DNA from 3 places in the Bradyrhizobium betae genome. Region 1 is predicted to be linked to each of the others. Evidence: predicted binding sites of a transcription regulator. Region 1 holds the regulator's gene; each other region holds the start of a gene.

Region 1 (5,148 bases):
GCTCGATCAGGATACCGGCGGTCTGCGGACCGATCGCCTTCTTGACGGCTTCGATGTCGCCGTGCGGGACCTGGTCGAAACCGTCCATCGGCGGGCCGAAGCCTTCGAGATATTTTGCCGATCCGGTCGCCGCCAGCGTCGCCAGCGTGCGGCCGTGGAAGGCGCCTTCGAAGGTGATGATGCGATAGCGCTCCGGATGCCCCTTGGAGAAGTGATGATGGCGGACCAGCTTGATCACACCCTCCAGCGCCTCGGCGCCGGAATTGCAGAAGAACACGAAGTCCGCGAAACTCTCGCTGCACAGACGCGCGGCGAGCTTCTCGCCGTCCGGGCTCTGGAACAGGTTCGACATGTGCCAGAGTTTCGTCGCCTGCTCCTGCAACGCCTTGACCAGCGCGGGATGGGCATGGCCGAGCGCATTCACCGCCACGCCCGAGGTGAAATCGAGATAGCGCTCGCCATTGGTCGCGATCAGCCAGCAGCCTTCGCCGCGCTCGAAACCGAGGTCGGACCTGGCGAAAACGGGGAGCAAATGCGGCGCTGCGCTGTTAGTCATGACGGTCACTTGAATGTTGCGGACGATGAGCGTGCATTACGCAACGCACCATTCACCGGCCCGGAAAACGAAACATGCCGCCTTTTAAGGGCGGCACGCGGGACTATCTTATGCCCCGTGAAACGGGTGTCAATGCCGCCTGGAAAGCCTCGCGAAACGATGAATCCGTAGTCTTGCGGTGGCGATCTTGCGTGTTTTCGCGACGGAACATGTGGAAGCGAGTCGGCGGACTCTTGCGCGTGAGTCACGCCATATTGTAGCGTTTGGCTTGTCAGATACGACATCTCGTGCGGCAGTTCTGATCTCTAAGTCCTCATGTACCGGCGTAAACGTTCGGGCGGCTCTCGATGCCCGGCGAGCCTTAAGGGATTCTGACGGCACGGGTTTTTCGAGGCTTAGGCATTCGCTGTGCAGCCCCAGGATGGCAGGCGCGCGGCGAAGGAAAGGGTGCAATGACGGTTTTGACCTGGTCGGATGATCGCGTCGAGCAACTGAAGAAGCTCTGGGAGGCCGGGTTGTCGGCCAGCCAGATCGCGGCAGAGCTCGGTAATGTCACCCGCAACGCCGTGATCGGCAAGGTGCACAGGCTCGGCCTGTCCGGCCGCGCCAAGAGCCCTTCATCCGCTGCGCCGCGGCCGCGCAAGGCGCGTCCCGCCCAGCACATGATGCGGGTGAGCCGGCCCATCGCACGCGGCAACACCGCGCTGGCTCAGGCCTTCGAGGTCGAGGTCGAGGCCGAACCTGTTACCTACGACAACGTGGTGCCGATGAGCCAGCGGCTGTCGCTGCTGGAGCTCAACGAGGCGACCTGCCACTGGCCGGTCGGCGATCCCTCGAGCCCGGACTTCTTCTTCTGCGGCGGCAAGGCGCTCTCCGGCCTGCCCTATTGCGCCCAGCACTCGCGGGTTGCGTATCAGCCGGCAGCGGATCGCCGGCGCGCGCCGGCCAAGCCAGGTCCGCGCTGAGTTAGCGGAATTCTCTGATTGCCAAGACGGGTGCCGTCACACGATGACGGCTCCAGATACTCGGTGTCATCCCCGCGGACGTGGGGATCCATAACCACAGGGCGCAGTTGTTGCGAGCGATGGTTACTCCGAGTCTTCGCCAAACCACATCCTGTGGTTATGGATCCCGGGCTCGCGCTACGCGCGCCCCGGGATGACAGCGGAGATTGCTGCCGCAGCTACCAAGCAACAGCCTTTAAATCACCTTACGTCTGCTCCGCCTTCGCAAACCGATCGTCGAGCGCATAGCCGGCGCCGCGGACGGTGCGGATCGGGTCCTGCTCGCGGCCGAGATTGAGCAGCTTGCGCAGGCGGCCGATATGCACGTCGACGGTGCGTTCATCGATGTAGATGTCGCGGCCCCAGACGCTGTCGAGCAGCTGCTCGCGCGAGAACACGCGGCCGGGATGCTCCAGGAAGAACTCCAGCAGGCGATATTCGGTCGGGCCGAGGTCGATCGGACGGCCCGAGCGCGCCACGCGGCGCTTGTCGCGATCAAGCTCGATGTCGCCGTAGGCCAGCACGGTGGCGAGCCGCTCCGGACTGGCGCGGCGCAGCAGGCCCTTCACGCGCGCCAGCAGCTCCGGCACCGAGAACGGCTTGACGATGTAGTCGTCCGCGCCGGTCGCAAGTCCCCGCACCCGCTCGCTCTCCTCGCCGCGCGCGGTGAGCATGATGATCGGCAGCTGCTTGGTCTCCGGCCTGGTGCGAAGCCGCCGGCACAATTCGATGCCGGACAGCCCCGGCAGCATCCAGTCGAGCACGATCAGGTCGGGGATGTGCTCCTTGAGACGGGTGTCGGCGTCGTCGCCGCGCATCACCGTCTCGACGTCATAGCCGTCGCCTTCGAGGTTGTAGCGAAGCAGCTCGGTGAGAGCTTCCTCGTCTTCAACCACCATAATGCGTGCGCCCATCGGGTCGTCGCTCCTCAAGTCGTCAGGTATTCGGGATTGTCGTGGCGAAGGTCGTCATGTCGCCCTTCGGCCGCTTGTCGGTGATCGCCTGACCTTCGATCATGTAGAACACGGTCTCGGCGATGTTGGTGGCGTGATCGCCGATGCGCTCGATGTTCTTGGCGCAGAACATCAGATGGATGCAGAACGAGATGTTGCGCGGATCCTCCATCATGTAGGTCAGGAGCTCGCGGAACAGCGAGGTGCAGATGGCATCGACTTCCTCGTCGCCCTTCCACACCGCCATCGCCGCCGGCAGATCGTGCGCGGCATAGGCGTCCAGCACCGACTTGACCTGCTGCTGCACGAGGTCGGTCATGTGCTCGAGACCGCGGAACAGCTTGAGCGGATGGAAATCCGTCTCCAGCGCCGCGACGCGCTTGCCCATGTTCTTGGCGAGGTCGCCGATGCGCTCGAGATCGGTCGCGACGCGCATCGCGCCGACGATCTCGCGCAAATCGACCGCCATCGGCTGGCGGCGCGCGATTGTGAGCACGGCGCGCTCCTCGATCTTCTTCTGCAGTGCGTCGAGCTCGGCGTCGATGGTGACGACGCGCTGACCAAGCGCGACGTCGCGGCGGATCAGCGCGTCGACGGAATCGACGATCATGCGCTCGGCGATGCCGCCCATTTCCGCGACCAGCCGGGTGAGTTCCTGCAGGTCGGTGTCGAAGGCCTTTGCGGTATGTTCAGTACCCATGTCCCGTCTCCTCAGCCGAACCGGCCGGTGATGTAATCCTGGGTGCGCCGATCGGTCGGCGACGTGAAGATCTTGCTGGTGTCGTCGAACTCGATCAATTCGCCGAGATACATGAAGGCGGTCTTGTCGGAGACGCGCGCCGCCTGCTGCATGTTGTGGGTGACGATCGCGATCGTGTAGTTCTCGGACAGCTCCTGGATCAGCTCCTCGACCTTGGCGGTCGAGATCGGATCGAGCGCCGAGCACGGCTCGTCGAACAGGATCACTTCGGGCCGCACCGCGACGGTGCGGGCGATGCACAGACGCTGCTGCTGGCCGCCGGAGAGCGACAGGCCCGACGCGTTGAGCTTGTCCTTGACCTCGTTCCAAAGCGCGCCGCCGCGCAGCGCCTTCTCGACGCGGTCGTCCATCTCGGACTTCGAGATCTTCTCGTAGAGACGGATGCCGAAGGCGATGTTCTCGTAGATCGTCATCGGGAACGGCGTCGGCTTCTGGAACACCATGCCGACGCGAGCGCGCAGCAGGTTGAGATCGAGCCTGGGGTCGAGGATATTGGTCTGGTCGAGCATGAGCTGGCCGCTGGCGCGCTGGCCCGGATAGAGGTCGTACATCCGGTTGAAGATGCGCAGCAGGGTCGACTTGCCGCAGCCCGACGGGCCGATGAACGCCGTGACGCGGTTGGTGCCGAGCGCCAGGTTGATGTTCTTCAGCGCGTGGTGCTCCCCGTAATAGAAGTTCAGGTTGCGCACCGTCACCTTGGCGGGGGCCTCGGGCAGCACCGACGCCTGGGGCAAGCCACCGGCCGCGCTCATCGATACGGAAAGCTCACTCATTTTGCGGTCCTCTCGGCGCCAAGGATGCGCGCGCCAATATTCAGGGCAAGAACGGTCAGGGTGATGAGCAGCGCGCCGCTCCAGGCGAGCTGCTTCCAATAGGCGTAGGGGCTCTGCACGAAGTTGTTGATCGTGACCGGCAGGTTCGCCATCGTCTTGTTCAGGCTGAGGCTGAAGAACTGGTTCGACAGCGCGGTGAACAGCAGCGGCGCGGTCTCGCCGGCGACGCGGGCGGTCGCGAGCAGCACGCCGGTGATGAGGCCGGAGCGGGCAGCACGATAAGCGATGCGTTTGATCACCAGCGAGCGCGGCAGACCGAGCGCGGAGGCCGCCTCGCGCAGCGCGTTCGGCACCAGCAGCAGCATGTCCTCGGTCGTGCGCAGCACCACCGGGATGACGATGACCGCCAGCGCGAGCGCGCCCGCGATCGCCGAGAAGCCGCGCATCGGCACCACCACCGCGCCGTAGATGAACAGGCCGATGATGATCGAGGGCGCCGAGAGCAGGATGTCGTTGATGAAGCGGATCACCGAGGTCAGGCGATCGTTGCGGCCGTATTCGGCGAGGTAGGTGCCGGCGAACATGCCGAGCGGCGCACCGATGCCGACGCCGATCACGGTCATGATCAGCGAGCCGACGATGGCGTTGAGCAGACCGCCTTCGTTCGAGCCGGGCGGCGGCGTGTTCTCGGTGAACAACTGGACGTTCAGGCCGGCAAGGCCGTTGTACAGCAGCGTGATCAGGATCAGCGCGAGCCAGGTGACGCCGAAGGCGGCGGCTGCGAAGCAGAGGCCGCGGATGACGAAGTCCTTGCGGCGGCGGCGTGAATAGATCGGATTCATGGCGCTAGTTCCCCGCCTTCTTTTCCAGCCGCATCAGCATCAGCCGCGCTCCCGCGAGCACGAAGAACGTCAGCACGAACAGCAGCAGGCCGAGCAGGATCAGGCCGGACTGGTGCAGGCCGTCGCTCTCGGCGAATTCGGATGCGATCGCCGCCGAGATCGTGGTGCCCGGCGCGAAGATCGACGAGGAGATCCGGAACGAATTGCCGATGATGAAGGTCACCGCCATGGTCTCGCCGAGCGCACGGCCCAGCGCCAGC
Region 2 (5,148 bases), 440 kb from region 1:
GACGTCGGAGGCGATGAAGAGACTTGAGATCAGCCCTGATCTGTGAAAAAGGGTGCACCGCGCGAGTCACCAGGCTCGCCGGTCGGGAGTGATCCACCAGGATCGTTCCGTTTAAGGACTACGGGGCCATAGCTCAGCTGGGAGAGCGCTTGCATGGCATGCAAGAGGTCGGCGGTTCGATCCCGCCTGGCTCCACCACGCTTCGCCCTTCGGGCTACGCGTGGCGCAGCCGCGCACAGCCCGAAGGGCGAAGCGTGGTGTCCGGCGAAGCCCGAAGGGCGAAGACGGACTGGTAGACGCGCCCCCTATCCCTAAGCTTCCGCCGTGCGAGCCAACGATGTGGTACGTCTACATCATCCGCAGCATCGAGTTCCCCGACCAAGAATACATTGGCGCCACCGAGGATCTGAAGCGGCGGCTTCCGGAGCATAATGCCGGTAAATCCGCTCATACTGCCAAGTTCAAGCCGTGGAAGCTGGTCTGGTACTGCGCTTTCCCCGACAAGCTTAAGGCCTTGGCATTCGAGAAATATCTCAAGTCACACTCAGGCCGCGCCTTCTCAAAAAAGCGGCTCTGCTGATTCTCCCTACTCCCCGATCACCGCATTCAGCCTGTCCCGCAACGCGACGATCTCGTCCTTCATCGCCACCAGTTCCGAGACCGAACAGTCCGACGCGGCCAGGATCGATTGCGGCACGGCGCGCGCCTTGTCCTTCAGGGCGTAGCCCTGCGGCGTCAGTGCGATCAGCACCTGACGCTCGTCCTCGCTGGAGCGGGTGCGCTTGACCAGGTGGGCGGCCTCGAGCCGCTTCAGGAGCGGGGTCAGCGTGCCCGAATCGAGGAACAGCTTCTCGCCGATGTCCTTCACCGGCACGTCGTCGCGCTCCCACAGAACCAGCATCACGAGATATTGGGGATAGGTCAGGCCGAGCCGGTCCAGCAACGGCTTGTAGACGCGGTTGAAGGCGTGCGCGGCGGAATAGACCGCAAAGCAGATTTGGTTGTCGAGACGTTGCGGATCCAGGGTCGATGATTTCCGGGGCATAGAGAATCTCACGAGGTCTCCCCATTCTGGGGCCGGGCGGCGGCACATTCAATTGCGAACAATTAAATGTGAGGTACGGCAATTTCAATTGCGCACAATCTAATTGCCTGCGATATGAATTGCACCCCAACCCGAGGAGACGAAAATGTCAGTGAACGTCCTCTACAAGACCAGCGCAAAAGCCACCGGTGGCCGCGACGGCCATGCTGCGACCCTCGACGGCGCGCTCGACGTCAAGCTGACCACGCCGAAGGAGCTCGGCGGTGGCGGCGGCGCCGGCAACAATCCCGAGCAGCTGTTTGCGGCCGGCTACGCTGCCTGCTTCATCGGCGCGATGAAGTTCGTGGCGTCCCAGGGCGGCCCGAAGGTGCCGGCCGACGCCTCCGTCACCTCGACCGTCGGCATCGGCCCGCGCTCGGAAGGCGGCTTCGGTCTCGACATCGATCTTGCCGTCTCGCTGCCGGGCCTCGCCCGCACTGATGCAGAGGCGCTGGTCGAGAAGGCCCACCAGGTGTGCCCCTACTCCAATGCCACGCGCGGCAATGTCGACGTTCGCCTGACGGTCGTCTGATCCAACGACGGATTGGCTGGCCCGAGATCCCCCTTGGGCCGGCCGCTTCCGTTTCATTTTGCCACGCCGCGGGACTGCACGGCGGCGCTGCATATGCCCCACCGCAACCAAGCCATTGCTGGCACAAAAAAACCTCGCTAGGCCTGTGATCAAACGCCGACACAGGGGAAGCGAAGGCATGACTGAAGCCGTTTTGGGCGCAATGAGCGGACTGCGCGTGATCGATCTCACGCGCGTGCTTGGCGGTCCCTACTGCACCCAGATCCTCGCCGACCATGGCGCCGATGTGATCAAGGTCGAGCCACCCGCCGGCGACGAGGTGCGCGACTGGGGTCCTCCGTTCCACGAGGACGACGCGGCCTATTTCATCGGCATCAACCGCAACAAGCGCTCGATCGGCCTCGACCTCGCCTCCGAAGGCGGCCGCGTCGTGCTGCTCAAGATGCTGGAGACGGCCGACGTCCTGATCGAGAATTTCAAGCCGGGCACGCTGGAGAAATGGGGCATCGGCAACGAGGTGTTGCGCGAGAAATTCCCGCGCCTCGTGCATTGCCGGATCTGCGGCTTCGGCGCCGACGGTCCGCGCGGCGGCAATCCCGGTTATGACGCCATCATCCAGGCCATGACCGGCATGATCGCGGCAACCGGCTCGCCCGAGAGCGGGCCGATGCGGATCGGCGTGCCGCTGGTCGACATCGGCACGGGACTCTACGCGGCGATCGGCATCTTGATGGCGCTGTCGGAACGGCAGCGCTCTGGCAAAGGCCAGTTCCTCGAGACCACGCTGTACGAGACCGGCCTTGCCATCATGCATCCGCACACCGCGAATTATTTCATGCACGGCAAGCCGCCCGGCCTCACCGGCAACGAGCATCCCAATCTCGTTCCCTACGCGATCTTCCCGACCAAGACCGACAACATCTTCATCGGCGTCGGCAATGACGGCACCTTCCGCAAGCTCGCCAAGGAGATCGGCAAGCCCGAGCTCGGCACCGATCCGCGCTTTGCCCGCAACAAGGACCGCATCGCCAATCGCGAGGCGCTGCGCGCCGAGCTTGCCGCCGTGTTCAGCCAGCACGAGGCCGAGCCGCTGTGCAATCGCCTGCTCGCCGCGGGCCTGCCCGCGGGTCCGGTGCAGAAGATCGACCAGGCGTTGACGAACCCGCACACGATCGCGCGCGGCGATATTATCGAGAAGGATTGGTACAAGGGCGTGGCCTCGCCGATCCGGCTCGATCGCAGCAAGCCGAGCCTGCGCCGCCTGCCGCCGAAATTCAGCCAGCACGCTCAGGAGGTGCTGGGCGAGTTCGGGTATTCCAAGACCGAGATCGACGCCATGGTCGAGAAAGGCACGGTCTGCGGCCCCGAGCGCAAGGGCTAGGGGCCCTCACCTCCTCACGCAATGATGCCGCACTGCGGCGCGGGCATACATGTGCACTGCGAACGGAGGAGGCTGCCTGCGTCGCCTTCGCCTATTTGACGGCTCCCCTTTAGCAGCGCTTGCCGCTTTCGTTTCTCCCGCTTACACAGTCATGTGAACGTCATATGGCGCTGCTAGCGCAAGCGATCTTTTTGACGGCCAAGAGAACGGCCAAGGGAGGTTTACTTGATGGCTCTTCGACACTTTGGGGCGGCTGCCGCATTTGCAGTCATGGTTGGCATGACGGCTTCGCCGGCGCTGGCTGTGACCGAGATCCAGTGGTGGCACGCGATGACCGGCGCCAACAACGACGTCATCGTCAAGCTCGCCACCGACTTCAACGCGTCGCAGACCGATTACAAGGTCATTCCGACCTACAAGGGCAACTACCCCGACACGATGAACGCCGGCATCGCCGCGTTCCGCGCCGGCAACGCCCCGCACATCATGCAGGTGTTCGAAGTCGGCACCGCGACCATGATGGCCGCGACCGGTGCCGTGAAGCCCGTCTACAAGCTGATGGCCGAGGCCGGCGAGAAGTTCGATCCGAAGAACTATCTCTCCGCGATCACCGGCTATTACTCGACCTCGAAGGGCGAGATGCTGTCGTTCCCCTTCAACTCGTCCTCGACCGTCATGTGGGTCAACCTCGACGAGCTGAAGAAGGCCAACGTCGAGATCCCGAAGACCTGGCCGGAAACCTTCGCGGCCGCCAAGAAGCTTCACGACAACGGCCATCCCACCTGCGGCTTCTCCGGCTCCTGGATCACGTGGGTCAATCTCGAGCAGCTCTCCGCCTGGCACAACGTGCCGCTCGCCAGCAAGGCCAACGGCCTCGACGGCTTCGACACCGTGCTCGAATTCAACGGCCCGCTCCAGGTCAAGCATCTCGAAAAGCTGGTCGAGCTGCAAAAGGACAAGACCTACGACTACGCCGGCCGCACCAACACCGGCGAAGGCCGCTTCACGTCCGGCGAATGCCCGATCTACCTGACTTCCTCGGCATTCTTCGGCAACGTCAAGGCGCAGGCCAAGTTCGCCTTCAACGCAGTGCCGATGCCGTATTATCCGGACGTCAAGGGCGCGCCGCAGAACTCGATCATCGGCGGCGCTTCGCTCTGGGTGATGGGCGGCAAGTCGGCCGACGAATACAAGGGCGTCGCGAAGTTCCTGACCTTCCTCTCCGACACCGATCGCCAAGTCTACATCCACAAGGCCTCGGGCTATCTGCCGATCACCAAGGCGGCCTATGAGAAAGCCAAGGCCGAGGGCTTCTACAAGGATCAGCCCTATCTCGAGACCCCGCTGCTCGAGCTGACCAACAAGGAGCCGACCGAAAACTCGCGCGGTCTGCGGCTCGGCAACATGGTCCAGCTGCGCGACGTCTGGTCGGAGGAAATCGAGCAGGCTCTGGCCGGCAAGAAGACCGCCAAGCAGGCGCTGGATGCCGCCGTGGAACGTGGCAACACGATGCTGCGTCAGTTCGAAAAGACCGCAGTGAAGTAAGGCATTGAAGCGGCAGGCCGGACCCGGCCTGCCGCTTCGGCTGCATCATGCAAAAGCAAGCCATTTTCCAATCCAAGCTATTGCCCTACGCGCTGGTTGCGCCGCAGCTCGCGATCGTCCTGATTTTCTTCTATTGGCCGGCCTTGCAGGCGGTGATCCAGTCCTTCCTGCTGCAGGACGCCTTTGGTCTGTCGACCACCTTCGTCTGGTTCGAGAACTACGTCGAGCTGTTCAGGGACCCCGCCTATTTCGAGGCGATCGTCCGAACCTTCCTGTTCTCGTTCGCCATCGCCGTGTCGTCGCTGTCCTTTGCGCTGCTGCTCGCCGTGATGGCGGACAAGCCCCTGCGCGGCTCGATGCTCTACCGCACGCTACTGATCTGGCCCTATGCGGTCGCGCCGCCCGTGGTCGGCGTGCTGTGGATCTTCATGCTGCATCCCTCGCTTGGCGTGCTGTCGCGCTATCTGCGCGCGGTCGGCATCGACTGGAATCCGCTGCTCGACGGCGACCAGGCCGCGGCACTGATTATTCTCGCCGCCGCCTGGAAGCAGATCTCCTATAATTTCCTGTTCTTCCTCGCCGGCCTGCAGGCCATCCCGAAGAGCG
Region 3 (5,148 bases), 710 kb from region 1:
GAAGGCAAGGACGGCAAGCCGGTGTACCTCAAGGACATCTGGCCGACGACGAAGGAGATCAACGCCTTCATGAAGAAGTTCGTGACCGCGTCGATCTTCAAGAAGAAGTATGCCGACGTGTTCAAGGGCGACACCAACTGGCGCAAGATCAAGACGGTCGAGAGCGAGACCTATCGCTGGAACATGTCTTCGACCTATGTGCAGAACCCGCCCTATTTCGAAGGCATGAAGAAGGAGCCGGAGCCGGTTACCGACATCGTCGAGGCCCGCATCCTCGCCATGTTCGGCGACAAGATCACCACCGACCACATCTCGCCGGCCGGTTCGATCAAGCTCACCTCGCCCGCGGGCAAATATCTCAGCGAGCACCAGGTGCGCCCGGCCGACTTCAACCAGTACGGCACGCGGCGCGGCAACCATGAAGTCATGATGCGCGGCACCTTCGCCAACATCCGCATCAAGAACTTCATGCTCAAGGGCGCCGACGGCAACATTCCGGAAGGCGGTCTCACCAAGCACTGGCCCGACGGCGAGCAGATGTCGATCTACGACGCCGCGATGAAGTACCAGCAGGAGCAGGTGCCGCTGGTGGTGTTCGCCGGTGCCGAATACGGCAACGGCTCCTCGCGCGACTGGGCGGCGAAGGGCACGCGTCTGCTCGGCGTACGCGCCGTGATCTGCCAGAGCTTCGAGCGCATTCATCGCTCCAACCTGGTCGGCATGGGCGTGCTGCCGCTGACCTTCGAGGAGGGCACCTCATGGTCGTCGCTCGGCCTGAAGGGCGACGAGAAGGTCACGCTGCGCGGCCTCGTCGGCGATCTGAAGCCCCGTCAGAAGCTGACCGCGGAGATCGTCTCCGGCGACGGTTCGTTGCAGCGCGTTTCGCTGCTCTGCCGCATCGATACGCTGGACGAGCTCGATTACTACCGCAACGGCGGCATTCTGCACTACGTGCTGCGCAAGCTCGCGGCCTAAGCGCGAATTTGTGAACGGTGGCTCACTGCGACGTGAGTAGAAGGTTAAACGAGGGCGGCCTATCACAAGGCCGCCTTCGTGCGTTACGGCGCGCTGTCGATGGCTCCGCCCGGTGGAATACCTCGCCCCGGACGGTTGGATGTGCGATGCCCGTAAGACTACGGTGACCATCAGGCGATAGGATATTCCCCCACGCGTGCGAGGTGTGACGTTCGACATGACTGCAATGATGGTCTCTAATCTGGTTTCGCGCTGGTCCGGTGCACTCTGGTCGGGAGCACTCGGCATCTGCGCTATCGTCGCCGTCATTCGTCCCGCGCACGCCGATCCTCGTGCCGTTGTCGAATTGTTTACCTCGCAGGGCTGTTCGTCCTGTCCGCCGGCCGACAAGATCATCGGCGACCTCGCCAACGATCCCTCCGTCATCGCGCTGAGCATGCCGATCGACTATTGGGACTATCTCGGCTGGAAGGACACGCTGGCGGATTCGCGCTTCTCGGCGCGGCAGCGCGCCTATTCGCGCATGCGCGGCGACCGCGAGGTCTACACGCCGCAGGTCGTGGTCAACGGCTCCACGCATGTCATCGGCAGCGACCGCGCCGGCATCGAGAATGCGATCGGCAAGGCCGACAAGGGCACGGGCGTGATGAGCGTGCCGGTGACGATGTCGCTCTCGGGCAAGCAGATCAACGTCTCGGTGGCCGCGAGCAATGAGCCGGCGGTCTCGCATGGCGAAGTCTGGATCTGCTCGATCGCCAGGTCGGTGCCGATCGCGATCAGCCGCGGCGAGAATCGCGGACAGCAGGTCACCTACCACAACGTCGTGCGCAACCTGCTCAAGGTCGGCGACTGGACTGGCCGTTCGGAAAGCTGGACCGTGCCGATCGAGAACCTCACGCGCGACGGCGTCGACGGCGCGGTGGTCTACGTCCAGGACGGCAGCCGCGAGAAGCCGGGCCCGATGCTCGGCGCGGCGTACACGTCGCTGCACTGAAGCGTAGCGCGCTCAAGATCGTCCCAAGACAATTTGTCTTTCGTCATTCCGGGGCGCGCGAAGCGCGAACCCGGAATCCATCGATCCACTATCCGAGCTGAGAAATGGATTCTCAGGTGCGCAATTGCGCACCATAGCTCGCGCTACGCGCGCCCCGGAATGGCGGGAGCCAGAAACATCCCGACACAAACAAAAAAGGACCAACTTGCGTTGGCCCTCCTTGTCGTGCGTACAGACCCGATCCTGCTCGACCCCGGGGGGCTGGGGGCTGAGGAATCCGGAACCGAAAGGACCGGGTCAACGCACACAAGTCTTTTCGCAATGCAGGGCGGCGGGCGCTTGGCGGAAAAGCGGCGATACTATGATTCCTGCTAACGATCCCGTGACGGTTCGTCGCGACGGAGTTCCACTCCTGCGTGTGCTTTGATTCGCACACGATTCAATGAGTTGAGTGAGGAGCCTCTTGCGGCCGGGAACAGTTGGCGCGATCATGCAACTGTCATGATCCGCGGTTCCGGGGACGGTCTTCGCGGAGGCGATCATGCTGATGCGACAGGAGGCGTTCCATGAGTCTGTCGGAGGATGCCGATCCGAGCGAGCAGCGCGCGGCGGCGCGCCCCGCCGCTGCGAACACGCCGACCCGGGTGACGTTCAACCGGCTCGAGCTGCACCGTATTCTCAATCTCTACGGCCGCATGGTCGCCGACGGCGAGTGGCGCGACTACGCCATCGACTTCCTCAGGGATCGCGCCGTGTTCTCGGTCTACCGCCGTGCTTCGGAAGTGCCGATCTATCGTATCGAGAAGGATCCGCGGCTCGCGCGCAAGCAAGGCATGTACAGCGTGATCTCGGCGACGGGCCTGATCCTGCGCCGTGGCCACGAGCTCGATCGCGTGCTGCTGGTGATCGATCGGAAATTGGCGGTGGTGTAGCGGCATCATTCCGATGCCGTAGGGTGGGTTAGCCGAAGGCGTAACCCACCACTTCTGTTGACGTGGAAATACAGGAGGTGGGTTACGCTTCGCTAACCCACCCTACGACACTCGATTACTTCCCCGGCACCGTGCTTGCGCCTTCGCCGAGGTCGCGCTGCATCATCACGGTGTCCAGCCAGCGGCCGAATTTCAGCCCGACATTGGGATGCGTGCCGATCATCTTGAAGCCGCCTTTGGTGTGCACGCCGATCGAGCCGGCATTGGTGGAATCGCCGATCACCGCGATCATCTGGCGGAAGCCGCGCGCCTCGCATTCGGTGATCAGCCGCTCCAGCAGGAGCCCGCCGATGCCGCGGCGGTGGAAGCCGGGGTCGAGATAGATCGAGTTCTCGACCGTGAAGCGATAGGCCGGCCGCGGCCGGTAGGCGCCGGCATAGGCGTAGCCGGCGAGGCGGCCGTCGAGGATGGCGACGAAATAGGGATAGCCGCCGTCGATCAGCGCGCGATAGCGCCGCGTCATCTCGGCGAGGTCAGGCGGCTCCAGCTCGAACGTCGCGGTGCCCTCACGGACAGCCTGCTGATAGATGGCGGTGATGGCGGGGAGGTCGGCCTCAAGGGTGGGCCTGATTTCGGGTGCGGACATGAGGAAAGATTAGAGCCTTCCCGCGGCGGCTGGAAGAGGGGCAATGGCGCTTCCACCCTCTCCGCAGTCATGCCCCGCGCAGGCGGGGCATCCAGTACGTCGCGGCGGCAGTTGGTTCACGTCACGACCGCCGCGGGGTACTGGATCGCCCGCCTTCGCGGGCGATGACAGCGAGGGTATGGCTGTCATCGTGCCACAAACAAAAACCCCGGCCTCTCGGCCGGGGTTCGTGTCCGTTCTCTCAGGCTGGCGCCTAGTCGCGCTGGCCGAGCAGCTGCAGCAGCAGCGTGAACAGGTTGATGAAGTTCAGGTACAGCGACAGCGCGCCGGTGATGGCCGCACGCTCTGCGATGTCACCGCCGGCCGAGGCATAGCCGTAGATGTAGTCGTTCTTCAGCCGCTGGGTATCCCAGGCGGTGAGGCCCGCGAACACCAGCACGCCGGCCACCGACACGATGAACTGGAGCATCGAGCTTGCCAGGAACAGGTTCACCAGGCTCGCGATGATGATACCGATCAGGCCCATGAACAGGAACGAGCCCATGGCGGTCATGTCACGCTTGGTGGTGTAGCCGTACAGGCTGAGCGCGCCGAAGGTCGCCGCGGTGATGAAGAACACCCGCACGATCGAGGTGTGGGTGAACACCAGGAAGATCGACGACAGCGAGATGCCCATCAGCGCCGAGAACACCCAGAACAGGATCTGGGCGGTCGAGGGGGCGAGACGGTTGATGCCCGCGGAGATCACGAACACCATGGCGAGCGGCGCGAGCATGAACAGCCACTTCAGGGGGCTGACGAACATCGCGTAGCCGAACGGCGTCAGGAACATCTTGCCGACGCGGACGGCGTCCGCCGTCGGGACGTCGGTCACGGCGGCCATGTAGACGCCAAGCGCGGCCAGGCCGGTGATGGCGAGGCCGATGCTCATGTAGTTGTAGATGCGCAGCATGTAGGCGCGCAGGCCGGCATCGACCGTCGCGGCGTCAACACGCCCGGCGGCCCTGCCGAAAGGAGAAGCGTAGTTACGGTCTAGGTCCGACATGGTCGAATTCCCATTGGTTGGTCCGGTCCGGCACGAGGGTCGCCATGCCGCCGGTTCGTCAAATTCTATCTCGGATACCGCTGTGGGCCGACATTAAATTTGGCTCACAATCGGGGCTCCGAACCCATTCGATATGTGGGAAACTAACACATTCGCTGCAACGGTCCACGCGCGGCTGAATGTCGCCCTCTCCTGCAATCTCGACGAGCGGACGTGGTTAATCGCAGGAATCGTGCGATTTCGCTCCCGCAAGGCCCGCCGCTACCATTTGTCACAAATTGCGCAACACCGTGGCGGGCTTTTTGTTCAAAGCCAGCAGCGTGCCGGCGAGCCCGAGCCCGACCGTGACGATGAGGGCGGCCGCGACCACGCCGGCCGCGCTGCCGGCCTGCCAGACGAAGGTCAGCGTCATCAGCCGCGTCACGATCATCCAGGCCGCGACGCTGCCGGCGATCACGCCGAACACCGCGGTCGCGAGCCCGATCAGGAGATATTCGAGGGCGTAGGCGCCGAGCAGGCGCAGCCGGGTCGCGCCCAGGGTCTTGAGGATCACCGC

Evidence for each region. The regulator PhoB, encoded in region 1, activates phosphate uptake and scavenging genes when phosphate is short. The targets are predictions, from matches to a motif close to TGTCATNNANCTGTCAT.
Region 2: a site for PhoB is predicted at 3,145-3,161, ahead of ugpB (sn-glycerol-3-phosphate ABC transporter substrate-binding protein UgpB). Genes of this name have one in related genera too.
Region 3: a site for PhoB is predicted at 2,456-2,472, ahead of F8237_RS16270 (DUF2794 domain-containing protein). Genes of this name have one in related genera too.

What each region holds. Positions count from the first base shown of each region.
Region 1 is NZ_CP044543.1:2,687,508-2,692,655, forward strand. Features, by position in the region: gene F8237_RS12930 (aspartate aminotransferase family protein) at 1-556, opposite strand, end outside; gene F8237_RS12935 (GcrA family cell cycle regulator) at 1,009-1,521, shown strand; gene phoB (phosphate regulon transcriptional regulator PhoB) at 1,767-2,474, opposite strand; gene phoU (phosphate signaling complex protein PhoU) at 2,497-3,213, opposite strand; gene pstB (phosphate ABC transporter ATP-binding protein PstB) at 3,225-4,046, opposite strand; gene pstA (phosphate ABC transporter permease PstA) at 4,043-4,888, opposite strand; gene pstC (phosphate ABC transporter permease subunit PstC) at 4,893-5,148, opposite strand, start outside.
Region 2 is NZ_CP044543.1:3,131,531-3,136,678, forward strand. Features, by position in the region: gene F8237_RS14915 (TIGR02300 family protein) at 1-27, shown strand, start outside; tRNA gene F8237_RS14920 (tRNA-Ala) at 123-198, shown strand; gene F8237_RS14925 (GIY-YIG nuclease family protein) at 338-580, shown strand; gene F8237_RS14930 (MarR family winged helix-turn-helix transcriptional regulator) at 587-1,045, opposite strand; gene F8237_RS14935 (organic hydroperoxide resistance protein) at 1,191-1,616, shown strand; gene F8237_RS14940 (CaiB/BaiF CoA transferase family protein) at 1,795-2,997, shown strand; gene ugpB (sn-glycerol-3-phosphate ABC transporter substrate-binding protein UgpB) at 3,226-4,542, shown strand; gene ugpA (sn-glycerol-3-phosphate ABC transporter permease UgpA) at 4,590-5,148, shown strand, end outside.
Region 3 is NZ_CP044543.1:3,395,857-3,401,004, forward strand. Features, by position in the region: gene acnA (aconitate hydratase AcnA) at 1-975, shown strand, start outside; gene F8237_RS16265 (DUF1223 domain-containing protein) at 1,193-1,969, shown strand; gene F8237_RS16270 (DUF2794 domain-containing protein) at 2,536-2,901, shown strand; gene F8237_RS16275 (GNAT family N-acetyltransferase) at 3,017-3,547, opposite strand; gene F8237_RS16280 (Bax inhibitor-1/YccA family protein) at 3,801-4,592, opposite strand; gene F8237_RS16285 (ABC transporter permease) at 4,864-5,148, opposite strand, start outside.